DNA from 3 places in the Staphylococcus sp. GW823-FHT05F06 genome. Region 3 is predicted to be linked to each of the others. Evidence: predicted binding sites of a transcription regulator. Region 3 holds the regulator's gene; each other region holds the start of a gene.
The links. The regulator Rex, encoded in region 3, represses fermentation and respiration genes when NADH is low (regulators of the CRP and FNR family bind a similar motif). The targets are predictions, from matches to a motif close to TTGTGAAATATTTCACAA.

Region 1: the regulator Rex is predicted to act here: its motif matches at 1,856-1,873, upstream of adhE (bifunctional acetaldehyde-CoA/alcohol dehydrogenase).
Region 2: the regulator Rex is predicted to act here: its motif matches at 1,443-1,460, upstream of AC1Q7N_RS03955 (nitrate/nitrite transporter).

The regions. Positions count from the first base shown of each region.
Region 1 covers NZ_JBXAHW010000009.1:10,427-14,688, forward strand. The annotation lists gene adhE (bifunctional acetaldehyde-CoA/alcohol dehydrogenase) at 1-1,835, opposite strand, end outside; gene AC1Q7N_RS07135 (diacylglycerol/lipid kinase family protein) at 2,234-3,157, opposite strand; gene AC1Q7N_RS07140 (hypothetical protein) at 3,367-3,528, opposite strand; gene AC1Q7N_RS07145 (peptide MFS transporter) at 3,812-4,262, opposite strand, start outside.
Region 2 covers NZ_JBXAHW010000004.1:63,014-67,275, reverse strand. The annotation lists gene AC1Q7N_RS03965 (sensor histidine kinase) at 1-650, shown strand, start outside; gene nreC (nitrate respiration regulation response regulator NreC) at 679-1,335, shown strand; gene AC1Q7N_RS03955 (nitrate/nitrite transporter) at 1,592-2,755, shown strand; gene AC1Q7N_RS03950 (MarR family winged helix-turn-helix transcriptional regulator) at 3,459-3,905, opposite strand; gene AC1Q7N_RS03945 (nitroreductase family protein) at 4,069-4,262, shown strand, end outside.
Region 3 covers NZ_JBXAHW010000008.1:89,478-93,739, reverse strand. The annotation lists gene AC1Q7N_RS07015 (ABC-F family ATP-binding cassette domain-containing protein) at 1-1,549, opposite strand, end outside; gene AC1Q7N_RS07010 (redox-sensing transcriptional repressor Rex) at 1,896-2,531, shown strand; gene AC1Q7N_RS07005 (PH domain-containing protein) at 2,670-2,951, shown strand; gene AC1Q7N_RS07000 (YeeE/YedE family protein) at 3,037-4,089, shown strand; gene AC1Q7N_RS06995 (sulfurtransferase TusA family protein) at 4,141-4,262, shown strand, end outside.

The DNA of each region.
Region 1 (4,262 bases), on a different contig from region 3:
TCAGAACCAGTTCCTGATGTCGTTGGTATACATATAAATTTTGCGTTTTTAGGTTTGGTAATTTTATAAGTACGTTTACGAATATCTAAGAACTTTTGTTTTGCCCCAAAAAATGAAGTTTCTGGATGCTCAAAGAACATCCATATTGCTTTGGCTGCATCCATTGCCGAACCGCCACCGAGTGCAATAATAGTATCAGGTTGGAAATTTATAAACATTTCTAACCCCTTATAGACTGTATGAGTTGATGGATTAGGTTCAACTTCGTTAAACACTTTGATTTGTGGTTGGTTTTCTCGGCGTCTCAGCACTTGTTCAACTATATCAGTATAACCAATATTAACCATTCCTGGATCACAAACTATCATTACACGTTCAACATTATCCATCTCTGTCAAATACATAACTGAATTTTCTTCAAAATAAACTTTAGGTGGGAGTTTAAACCATTGCATATTATTACGACGTTTTGCTATTGTTTTAATATTTAATAAGTCTACTGCGCTTACATTATGAGAAATAGAATTTCTACCATGTGAACCACAACCTAACGTGAGTGAAGGAATGAGTTCATTATACATATTTCCAATTCCTCCGACAGCAGAAGGTGTATTTACCAATACACGGCAAGCTTTCATTTTTAGACCGAATTTTTGTTGTAATTGACTATCCTCGGTGTGAATTACAGCAGTGTGACCTAAACCACCAAATTTTAATGTGTCTTCACAAATTTGTAGTGCATGTCCTGTTGATTTTGCAGTTACCATTGCGAGTACAGGTGATAATTTTTCACGTGATAAAGGATAATCTTTTCCAATTCCATCAATTTCTGCGACTAATAATTTTGTTTTTTCTGGAACACTAATTCCTGACAATTTCGCTATATCTACAGCAGATTTACCAACTATATCAGGTTTAACTGCAGTTTTATCTTCATTCATGATGGCATCTTCTAATTGTTGTAGTTCATTTTTATTAACAAAATATGTTTGGTGTAATTTGAATTCTTTAACGACGTCAGTGTATACTTCTTTATCAACAACCATGACTTGTTCAGAAGCACAAATCATACCATTATCAAAAGTTTTAGAACCAATGATATCATTAACAGCACGTTTGATATGAGCAGTTTTTTCAATATAAGTAGGAACATTACCTGGACCGACTCCTAATGCAGGTTTACCTGTCGAATATGCGGACTTTACCATTCCAGAGCCTCCAGTCGCTAGAACTAAAGCAATATCTTTATGATTCATTAATTGTTTAGTTGCCACAATTGATGGCACTTCTATCCATTGAATACAATCTTTAGGAGCACCTGCTTTTGTTGCAGCTTCTAAAATGACTTTAGCAGCATATTTTGATGATTGTTGTGCACTTGGATGAAATGCGAAAATAATTGGATTACCTGTTTTAATAGCAATCATTGCTTTGAAAATAGTTGTAGATGTAGGGTTGGTCGTTGGTGTCACTCCACAAATAACGCCTATAGGTTCAGCTACATACGTTAATCCTTTTTGTTTATCTTCACCTATGATACCTACTGTTTTATTGTCTTTGATTGAATTCCATATGTACTCTGAGGCATATAAATTTTTGATAGCTTTGTCTTCATAAATACCTCTACCTGTTTCGTCGTAAGCTAGTTTAGCTAAATGCATATGCTGATCAACAGCAGCCATGCTCATCTGATGTACAATGTCATTAATCTCTTGTTGTGATTTTTTAGATAGTTCTTTTAGAGCTTCTTGTCCTTTTTCTGCTAATGAATCAATCATTTGTGTGACTTCATCTTTGTTTGATTCATATGTATTTTTTTTAGTTACAGATAACATATACAACCACTCCTTAGATATTGTGAAATAATTCACAAACATTATAGTACAGCTCTTTCCAAATTAAAAGAAAATACAGACTATTAAAGAGTCAATTGTGATGTTTATATGAACACGTTGTTAACCTATATATGTAGTCGGGGTTGAGGTGTAAGACTTGATGCAATGGGAACAAAACGTATTTGGTAGTTAAAAAAATCAATTTTTAAAAGAAGTAAATTTTAAAAAAATTATTGTAAGTATTCTTACTAAAAATAATGAGGGGTGTTGTAATGAAATTATCGTCTCACACGACTAACGATGTTATCAATTTATAAAATAAAAAACTGAGACAATCATTTATGTCTCAGTAGCTCATGCTTTAAAAATAAATTGATAAAGAATAAGTGAAATTTATATTAATTATTTTGTTCAGTTGCAGTAAGAAGTTGTATCGCTTTGGGTAATACTTGAATCTCAATTGGTGTTTCTAAATTTATTTCGCCGTCAATATCCACTTTCATACTAGGGTTTGTTGAGAGTGTGATGTGCTTACCTGATATGTGATCAATACCTTGTGTGATTTCGTTCCAATTCATACTATCACGTTTTTTTAATATATCATTCAATATATTTAGTGTTTGATCATTAAATACAAATGTGTTTGCTCTTCCATCTTGTGGCGATAAGTCGGTTAGCGGAATTTGTCCACCACCTATATTGGGACCGTTTGCTATTAACATCATCGAAGTATTGCCTTCTTTTGTTTCACCATCAACAGTCAAGGAGAAATCAAATTTAACAGGATTTAATAACGTTTTAACGGTTGATCTAATATAGCTGAATTTACCGAATATATCTTTAGAACCATCTTGAACATTCTCTGCATTTTGTACTATTAAGCCAAGTCCAACGAAATTAAGTACATATAAGTCGTTCACTTTTAACACATCATATGATTCAGCATGTGATGTTAATAATTGCTCACTAGCTGTTTTAAAATTAGGGTGCAGTTGAAGTGTTTTTGTAAAATCGTTAAAGGTACCACCTGGTATTACACCGATTGGTAAATTTAACTGATACTGCATAACGCCATTTACTAGTTCATTAAGTGTACCATCTCCACCTAAAATAAATAAAACGTCTACATCAGAGCTATAATTTTCATTTTTAATAGATTTACAATATTTAATAATATCGCCTTTATTTTCACTGAGTTGAAGAGAGAGGTGTTTACACATTGAACTAAGAGATTTTGCAACTTCTCCTATGCCATTATGTATATCTTTCAAACCGCTATGTTCATGATAGAAAAGAACACCATGGTTATACGGTTGTTTCATAAATATATACCTACTTTCGATAAATAGTTTGTGTAATTAGATTGTTTGAACTTTCCTTTATGTTTGATTTACATTATAAATTAAAATTTATGGTATTGAAACTTAAGTGTTCTATAAAGATAGATGTTCCAAATAAAATAACATAAATTTAAGAGTAAGAATATTAAGTTGGTAAAAATTTGTGTAGACATATAATATTATTTTTAATATCATTTTGGGATGCTATAATGTTGCGCAACGATGCTGTCTGAATTCAGTACCTGGAATTTTTTTACAATATCATTCACATATTGTGACATATCATGTGTGGAGATAATTACTGAAGTTTCCATTGGTAGAGTATGTTTAGTCATATGATAATTTTTATACATAAGACACCCCGTTAATTTAGTTTATTGGTATTTATTAAATTATACGAAAGGGCCTTATTTTTTAAGTATTTCAATGTAAAATTACATATAAACACAAAGTATTTTGACGAGATTCTTGAGGGAACAGGACAAGTTGAAGACTATAGGCTGAAGTTGTCCGCTAAGAAACCAAGCCAACAATACAAAGTATTATAAATAAAAAGCCAGTAAATGAATTTATAAAAAACTCATTTACTGGCTATTTTTCTAGGATTTATATTGTATCCACATTTTAGTGTAATGATTAACGAATACCTTTCATTGCTTTAGAAATCTTAGGAATAAACGCTAATATAATTAACGTAATCACGGTTGCAACAACACCTAAGAAGATAAAGTAATTGGTTTGACCAAGTGGTTTAATTAATTTAACTAATGTACCGTTAATGGCCTGAGCTGAAGCGTTAGTTAATAACCAAAGGCTCATCATTTGTGCGTTAAATGCCTTAGGTGCTAATTTAACTGCTGCACTACTACCAGTTGGAGAGAGACAAAGCTCACCAATAACACAGATAACGTATGAAAGAATAACCCAGTTAACTGAGAATTGTGTATCCCCATAAATATGACCGATTGCTCCCATAAGTATGTAGGATGCGCCTGCTAAAATAGTACCAATTGCAAACTTAATAGGTAGGCTAGGTTGTTTCTTTCCTAGCTTTTGCCATAAAAGAGTAACCACGGGTGCAAATAAT
Region 2 (4,262 bases), on a different contig from region 3:
GGCAAGAAAAAATGTATCAACAAAAAATGTTACATCGTTCAATTCAAGCACAAGAAAATGAACGAAAGCGTATTTCTAGAGAATTACATGATAGTGTAATACAGGATATGCTCAATATAGATGTTGAACTAAGGCTTTTGAAGTATAAGCACAGGGATAAGGTGTTAGCTGAAACATCTCAACGTATAGAAGGCTTATTATCACAGCTTATTGATGATATTAGAAATATGTCTGTTGAATTAAGACCTTCTTCTCTCGACGATTTAGGCATTGAAGCAGCTTTTAAATCATATTTTAAACAGTTTGAAGAAAATTATGGTATGCATATTAAATATGATTCGAACATTAAAGGCATGCGTTTTGATAATGAAATTGAAACAGTTGTGTATCGTGTAGTTCAAGAGGGTGTATTTAATGCTCTAAAATATGCTGAGGTTAATGAAATTGAGGTAAGTACGCATAGTGATGGCAAGCAGCTTGTAGCAGAGGTTGTGGATCGAGGTAAAGGGTTTAGTTTAGATCATCACCCTAAAGGCTCTGGACTTGGATTGTACGGAATGAGAGAACGTGCAGAATTAGTTAACGGTCATGTTAATATAGAGACACATATTAATAGAGGTACTATAATTACATTAGATATACCGATTTAAGTTGATGATGTAAGTTGGGGGAATTGAAGTGAAAATAGTTATAGCGGATGACCATGCAGTTGTTAGGACAGGATTTTCAATGATATTAAATTATCAAGAAGATATGGAAGTTGTTGCAACTGCAGCTGACGGGGTTGAAGCTTATCAAAAAGTGTTAGAACATCGACCAGATGTTTTAATTTTAGATTTGAGCATGCCGCCAGGAGAGTCAGGCTTAATCGCAACCAGTAAAATTTCTGAAAGTTTTCCTGATACTAAAATTTTAATACTTACGATGTTTGATGACGAAGAATATTTATTTCATGTGTTAAAAAGTGGTGCTAAAGGATACATTTTAAAAAATTCACCTGATGAGCAATTAATATTGGCCGTACGTACAGTATATCAAGGTGAAACTTATGTTGATATGAAATTGACGACGTCTTTAGTCAATGAGTTTGTCAATCAATCACAAACGGATGAAGTGTCATCATCTTCAGATCCATTTAAAATTTTATCGAAACGAGAGTTAGAAATATTACCTCTTATAGCAAAAGGCTATGGCAATAAAGATATTGCAGAAAAGTTGTTTGTATCGGTGAAAACGGTAGAGGCACATAAAACGCATATTATGACGAAACTAAATTTAAAGAGTAAACCTGAATTAGTTGAATATGCCTTAAAGAAAAAATTATTAGAATTTTAAATGTATATCATGATTGATTATTAGGGCTTACTTAGTCTATGACTAAGTAGTCCTTTTTTTGTACCTTTATATAGGGAAAAATAAAAGTAAAATCAGGGTATGTCCTTATGTTCATATTTTCACAAACATATTAAAATGAATTTGTGATTGGTACTTTGTTTATAATTTTGTTTTATATTATTAATTTTGACCTCTTATTAAGCTCTCACAAAGTACCAATACACCTTATAATTAAATCAGATGAAGGTGAATTAAAATGAACATGAAAAAGGGTGTTTCTCAGCTTACGTTACAGACATTGAGTTTGGTCGCAGGCTTTATGGCATGGAGTATCATTTCTCCATTAATGCCATTTATTTCACAAGATGTTGATATTTCTCCAGGACAAATATCTGTCATTTTAGCTATTCCTGTTATTTTAGGTTCTGTACTACGTGTACCATTTGGGTACTTAACTAACATTGTAGGAGCGAAATGGGTGTTTTTCTGGAGTTTTATTGTACTATTATTTCCAATTTTTCTTTTAGGTCAAGCTCAATCACCCGGTATGCTAATGTTATCAGGATTCTTTCTAGGAATTGGTGGCGCAATTTTTTCAGTAGGTGTTACTTCAGTACCTAAATACTTTTCAAAAGACAAAGTTGGTTTAGCAAATGGTATATATGGTGTAGGTAATATTGGTACTGCAGTTTCATCATTTTGTGCCCCAGTGTTAGCAGGTGCAATTGGCTGGCAAAATACAGTTCGTAGTTATTTAATTATTCTAAGTATATTTGCAATTTTAATGTTTTTTTTAGGAGATAAAAATGAGCCGAAAGTGAAGATTCCTTTGATGGCTCAAGTCAAAGACCTATCTAAGAATTATAAGTTGTATTATTTAAGTTTGTGGTATTTTATTACTTTTGGAGCTTTTGTGGCTTTTGGGATCTTTTTACCGAACTTTCTAGTTGATCATTTTAGTATTGATAAAGTGGATGCAGGTATTCGTTCAGGTATATTTATAGCACTAGCGACGTTCCTGAGACCGGTTGGTGGTGTTATAGGTGATAAATTTAATGCAGTACAAGCGCTTATCATTGACTTCGTGATAATGATTATTGGTGCGCTTATATTAAGCTTATCTAGTCATATTGTTCTGTTTACGATAGGCTGTTTAGCAATTAGTATCTGTGCAGGTATAGGTAATGGTTTAATATTTAAATTAGTACCTTCATACTTTTCTAAAGAAGCAGGTTCAGCGAATGGTATTGTATCCATGATGGGAGGACTAGGCGGTTTCTTCCCACCACTAGTGATTACTTTTGTAACGAGTATCACTGGTTCAAGTCATCTCGCTTTCTTCTTCTTAGCTATATTTGGTGTAATTGCTCTTATTACAATGATTCATTTAAATAAAAAAGAAAAAGCTGTTCGTATATAAATAAAAATTGTGTCCTAAGGTGAGCATTAAAGTGTGTTCAAATTAGGGCACATTTTTGTTTAATATCAAAATAAAATATTCAAAAAATTTTGCTATTTTTCGTTTCATTAGAATGAAATAACTAACAGTCAGTTTTCATACACATACTGAACCAAAGACTATCAATGCATTAGGAAACAATCATCTTTTCAAGACAGTGACAGTCGATAGATCATTTTAAAAAATACGTATATCTTAATGTTTTAACATAATTCCATGTTGTCATATATGTGAATAACTGATTTTACAATCACACCCTCTACTTTCATTAAAATAGCTATACAATTGCTTCTTTCAACCTCCATTATATGAAGGGAAACAAACAACACACATCTTGATAGTCTATTTAAATACCACCTTAATTCACATTTTTAGATGTTAAAATGGATAATTATTAAAATATCTATAATCATTCATTAATGGTCTTTACAATGCTTGTAATTAATAGAGTATAGATAAAGTGATGTAACTTGCAAAAAAGAGGTATTTAGATAAGTTTAGTAGGAATTAGGTGCAAAAAAATATACTGACTGTACGAGAGAATAAGACAAAAGCTTACTTTAGACATACTATTACTATTAAATTGTATCGCTATTGCTAAAGTTGAAAGTTTTGTTGTATTTGTATTTAAAAAGTTTACTTTTGTCTCTAGTCTCTATAAGTATCACTTTTCCACTGTTTTATCAAAATTTTTCGTTACAAAATTTTGCAAGTCTTCAACTAAATTTTGGGTTTCTTCTTGAGTAATATTAAATTCATTAAAAACACTTTGTGAAATATCAGATAGAACATTTTGAATATCCTTGCCACGTTCTGTTAAAGAAATTTGAAGGTTCCGTTCATCTTGTTCTTCACGAGTTCGAATGACATAATTCTTTTTCTCTAATTTTTTTAATAATGGTGTCAGCGTGCCAGAATCCAAGAAGACTCTTTCGCCTAGTTTTTTAATGTTAAGTTTCTCATCATCTTCTATCGCCATTAATACAATATAACCTGTGTATGTAAGACCATACTCTTTTAGGTAATCTGTATATTTTTTGATGATTTCTTTAGAGGAAACATAAAATAAAAAACATAATTGTTTGCTCAAATAACTATTCTCTACATACATTTAATCACTCCTTGTTAAGGTAACAATATTATGAAGCGTATCACTTGTCAAGTATTGATTTCATCACTATAATTCGAATTGTTTTAAATTAAATTTATCAAATATTTGAATGAGTTTAATTTGATAATAAAACAATTTTTTTAAAAATGGAGGAGTGCAAAAATTGACACTTATAAATGATTTTAACGAAGTGCTTAACAGTAGAAAATCAGTAAAGGTATTTGATGAGAATTATAAAATTCCTCGAGAAGAAATGGATGAAATCATTACTAAAGCAACTAAAGCACCATCATCGGTTAATATGCAACCATGGAGAATTGCTGTTGTAGAAAGTGATGAAATGAAAGAAAAAGTTAA
Region 3 (4,262 bases):
TTAAATCAAAAACTTTATTTGCAAGTTGGTTAATAAAATAACGATCATGTGATACAAAAATAATTGTGCCTTCAAAATCTTTCAATGCTTGTTCAAGCATTTCTTTAGAATCAATATCTAAATGGTTAGTCGGTTCATCTAAGATAAGAACATTATCACGTTGTAACATTAAAAGTGCTAATTGTAATCGTGCCTTTTCACCGCCGGATAAGTCATTGATAATTTTTTTTACGTCTTCTTGAACGAACAAGAAACGCCCTAATACTGCACGTACATCTTTTTCATTCATGTGTGGATATTGATCCCAAACATAATCGAGAATGGTTTTATTTGATTTAAATTCAGCTTGTTTTTGATCATAGTAACCAATTTGTAAATTAGCACCAAAGATAATTTGACCACCTAGTTTATGTTGTTTTTCAGCAATTGTTTTTATCAATGTTGTTTTACCAACACCATTTGGACCAATGATAGCTATATGATCCCCTTTAAAGACTTCGAGGTTTATAGGTAGTGTAATAGGTGAGTCGTAACCAATTTTTAAATCATGAATGTGCATCACATCATTACCAGTATTACGGTCGAAGCCAAATTGTATATTTGCACTTCTAGCATCTATCATAGGTTTATCAATACGTTCCATTTTTTCCAATGTTTTACGTCTACTCTTAGCCATGCCGCTTGTAGATGCACGAGTAATATTTTTTTCTACAAAGGTTTCTAAACGCTTGATTTCTTCTTGTTGCTTTTCAAATTCTTGCATGCGTTTTTCGTAATACTGATTACGTTGCTTTATAAATTGCTCATAGTTTCCTACATAGTGTTTTACATTTCCTAGAGCAACATCATAAACTTGAGTTACAATTTTATCTAAAAAATATCTATCATGACTGATAATCACAATTGCTCCTTTAAAGTACTTTAAGTAATCCTCTAACCACTTGGTTGTTTCCATGTCTAGATGGTTAGTTGGTTCATCAAGAAGGAGTAAATCGGGTTCTTTAAGTAACATTTGAGCAAGAGAAAGACGTGTTTTTTGACCACCACTAAAATCATTAATAGGCTTGTTGAAATCGCTTTCTGTAAAGTTAAGCCCGTGCAGGACTGTTTTAATTTTACTTTCATATTGATAACCATCTAATTGCTCATAACGATTCGTTAAAGTTTCATATTTTTCAATATGTGATTGATATTCATCGGACTCATAATCTTGTCCATTTCGTGCAAGCCAATCGGTTTCATCCTTAATTAAATTTTCAATTTTCTTTATATGTTCAAAAGGCTTAGACATTTCTTCAAAGACAGTAGCTTCTGAATTGAGAGTCATTTGCTGAGTTAAATAACTCATTGTTAAATTTTTGATTTTTGATATTTGACCACTATCGTAATTTTCCACACCTGCTATGATTTTCATTAATGTCGATTTACCAGCTCCATTACGACCTACTACGCCGATTCTTTCGCCAGTTTTCACCTCAAAATTAACATCTGTGAAGATATCTTCACCATCGAACGATTTGGAGATGTCATTAAGTTGTAAAAGTATCATTCGATTCTCACCTTTCTATGTATTTGAAATAGGTTTAAACTATATATAAAGTATTTGTTTTTGAATATTTAAATTTTTGTTAATTCTATATTATCGAATTTTAAATAGAAAAATAAATTGCGTACGTTATCTTGAAATGATGTTAAACTCAATTACTTCTATTCTACAGTATTCATAGAACACATGAAACTAGGATATTTATTTTTAAAAATTAATAATGTATAATGTTTAAGTATTCGTTGTATACAATTATTTGTATTATGAGATGACATTCAACATATGTTTTAACTCATTTACTGATTTTAATGATACATGCATAATATACGCGAAAAAGGGGGTTAGATATATGCCAGATGATTTTAAAATTCCTCGCGCTACGTTAAAACGTCTACCTTTATATTACCGATTTGTCAGTATTTTGAAAGGTAAAGGTATAGATCGTGTTAATTCTAAAACAATAAGTGAAGCACTACAAATTGATTCAGCTACAATAAGAAGAGACTTTTCATACTTTGGTGAATTAGGAAAAAAAGGATATGGATATAATATAGATAGTATGCTTGAATTCTTTAAATCAGAATTAAGTGAGAGCGATCAAATTAAAATTGCCATTATAGGTATCGGTAATTTAGGGCGTGCATTACTTACATATAACTTTTCAATACATGATGAGATGACAATTACTGAAGCTTTTGATATTAGACCAGATATTATAGGTGAGAATATCGGTGACGTTGTGGTAAAACATAGCGATGATATCAAAGCGACATTAGAATCAGAAGTTATTGATGTAGTCATTTTAACAACACCAGATAATGTGGCACAACAAGTAGCTGATGAACTTGTTAAAGCCGGTGTTAAAGGTATACTAAACTTTACGCCACGTCGAATTAAAACACCTCAAGATGTTCAAGTACATCATATTGATTTTGGTATAGAGTTACAATCATTATTGTTCTTCATGAAAAATTATAGTAAATAATTAATAAAAATCACTTTAACATAGTACTCTCAAGTGAGAGTGCTTTTTTTTAATTAAACAGTTACAATAGATTATAAATACGAAACTTTTTAACAAAAATTGTAAGTTGAAATTTATTGTAATGGGAGATTGAAACAAATGACTCAAGAAATAAATTGTAATTTCAAATCACATATTCCCAGAATAATGACAGTTCCCGGTATATTGTTAATACATGAAAATAAGTTGGAGTTTAAGGCATATAGTCAAAACAATAATCCATTCAATATTCAATTCGAACTCTCTAGCATTGTGCGGTATAGAATATCGAAAGGGTTATTAGGAAATAAATTGTTTATTTATTATTCTGATCAGGAGTGGTATAAATTTAGTAACTTATCTAAGAGTAACTTAAACAAACTCACAAAATATTTATATTAAAACATAAGAAATAAAATTAAGAATTTGCAAAATATAGTCCTTTCTACTATAATACCTTAGTATTTATATCGGAAAAGGTGATAAAATGGTGTGGACAATTATAAGCGGATTAGTCGTTGGCATATTGCTAGGATTTGTAATGCAGAGAACAAGATTTTGTTTAGCTGGTGGATTTAGAGATATGTACGTTCAAAAGAGTAACAAAATGTTTTATGCATTGCTTATTGCTATTACTGTCCAAAGTATTGGTTTACTTATTCTAAAGAACTTAAATATTATAGAGGTTCCAACAGAAACATTTCCAGTTATAGGAACTATTTTGGGATCCTTCGTTTTTGGAATAGGGATAGTATTAGCTGGAGGATGCGCGACAGGAACTTGGTATAGGGCTGGTGAAGGGTTAATTGGAAGTTGGGTGGCATTAATATTTTATGCATTGACTTCAGCCGTAACTAAAACTGGGGTACTTCTTCCAATAATGAATCAAATAAATAAACCGACGCAAGTCAGCACAAGTATGACGAGTACAACAGGTATACCACAATGGATTCTCGTCATGTTATTAACTGTAATTACAATATTTTTAGTTGTGAAAACAATTCGAAAACCTAAAATAATGGTGCCCCAACTTAAACAAAAATATAGTGGTATTAGACATTACCTATTTGAAAAAAGATATCATCCATTTGTTGCTGGCATTGCAATAGGTTTTATTGCTCTACTTGCTTGGCCTATGAGTGAATCTACTGGGAGAATGGGTGGCTTAGGTATAACAACACCTTCTGCAAATCTTGTAAATTATCTTATTTCAGGAGATTTAAAATTTATTGATTGGGGTGTGCTTTTGGTACTAGGTATATTCATAGGTTCTTATATAGCTGCAAAAGGGTCTAAAGAGTTTAGATGGAGATTGCCAGATATTAAGACAATTCGCAATAGTGCGCTTGGTGGCATATTTATGGGATTTGGTGCTTCAGTTGCAGGTGGTTGCTCTATCGGTAATGGTTTAGTAGAAACAGCTACAATGAGTTGGCAAGGATGGATTGCTTTAGCCTCTATGATTATTGGTGTTTGGTTTATGAGTTATTTTATTTTTGTAAAACCTATGAAAAAGTTACAACAAGTATCTCAAAGCTAAGATTGGTTATTCTAATGTGACATTAGATAAAATGAATGAGGAGGTATATCAATGGTATACGAATTAGGAACAGTAGGGATGGTTTGTCCATTTCCTTTAATAGAAGCACAAAAGAAAATGAATGAATTAAATCAAGGGGATGAATTGAAAATCGATTTCGATTGCACCCAGGC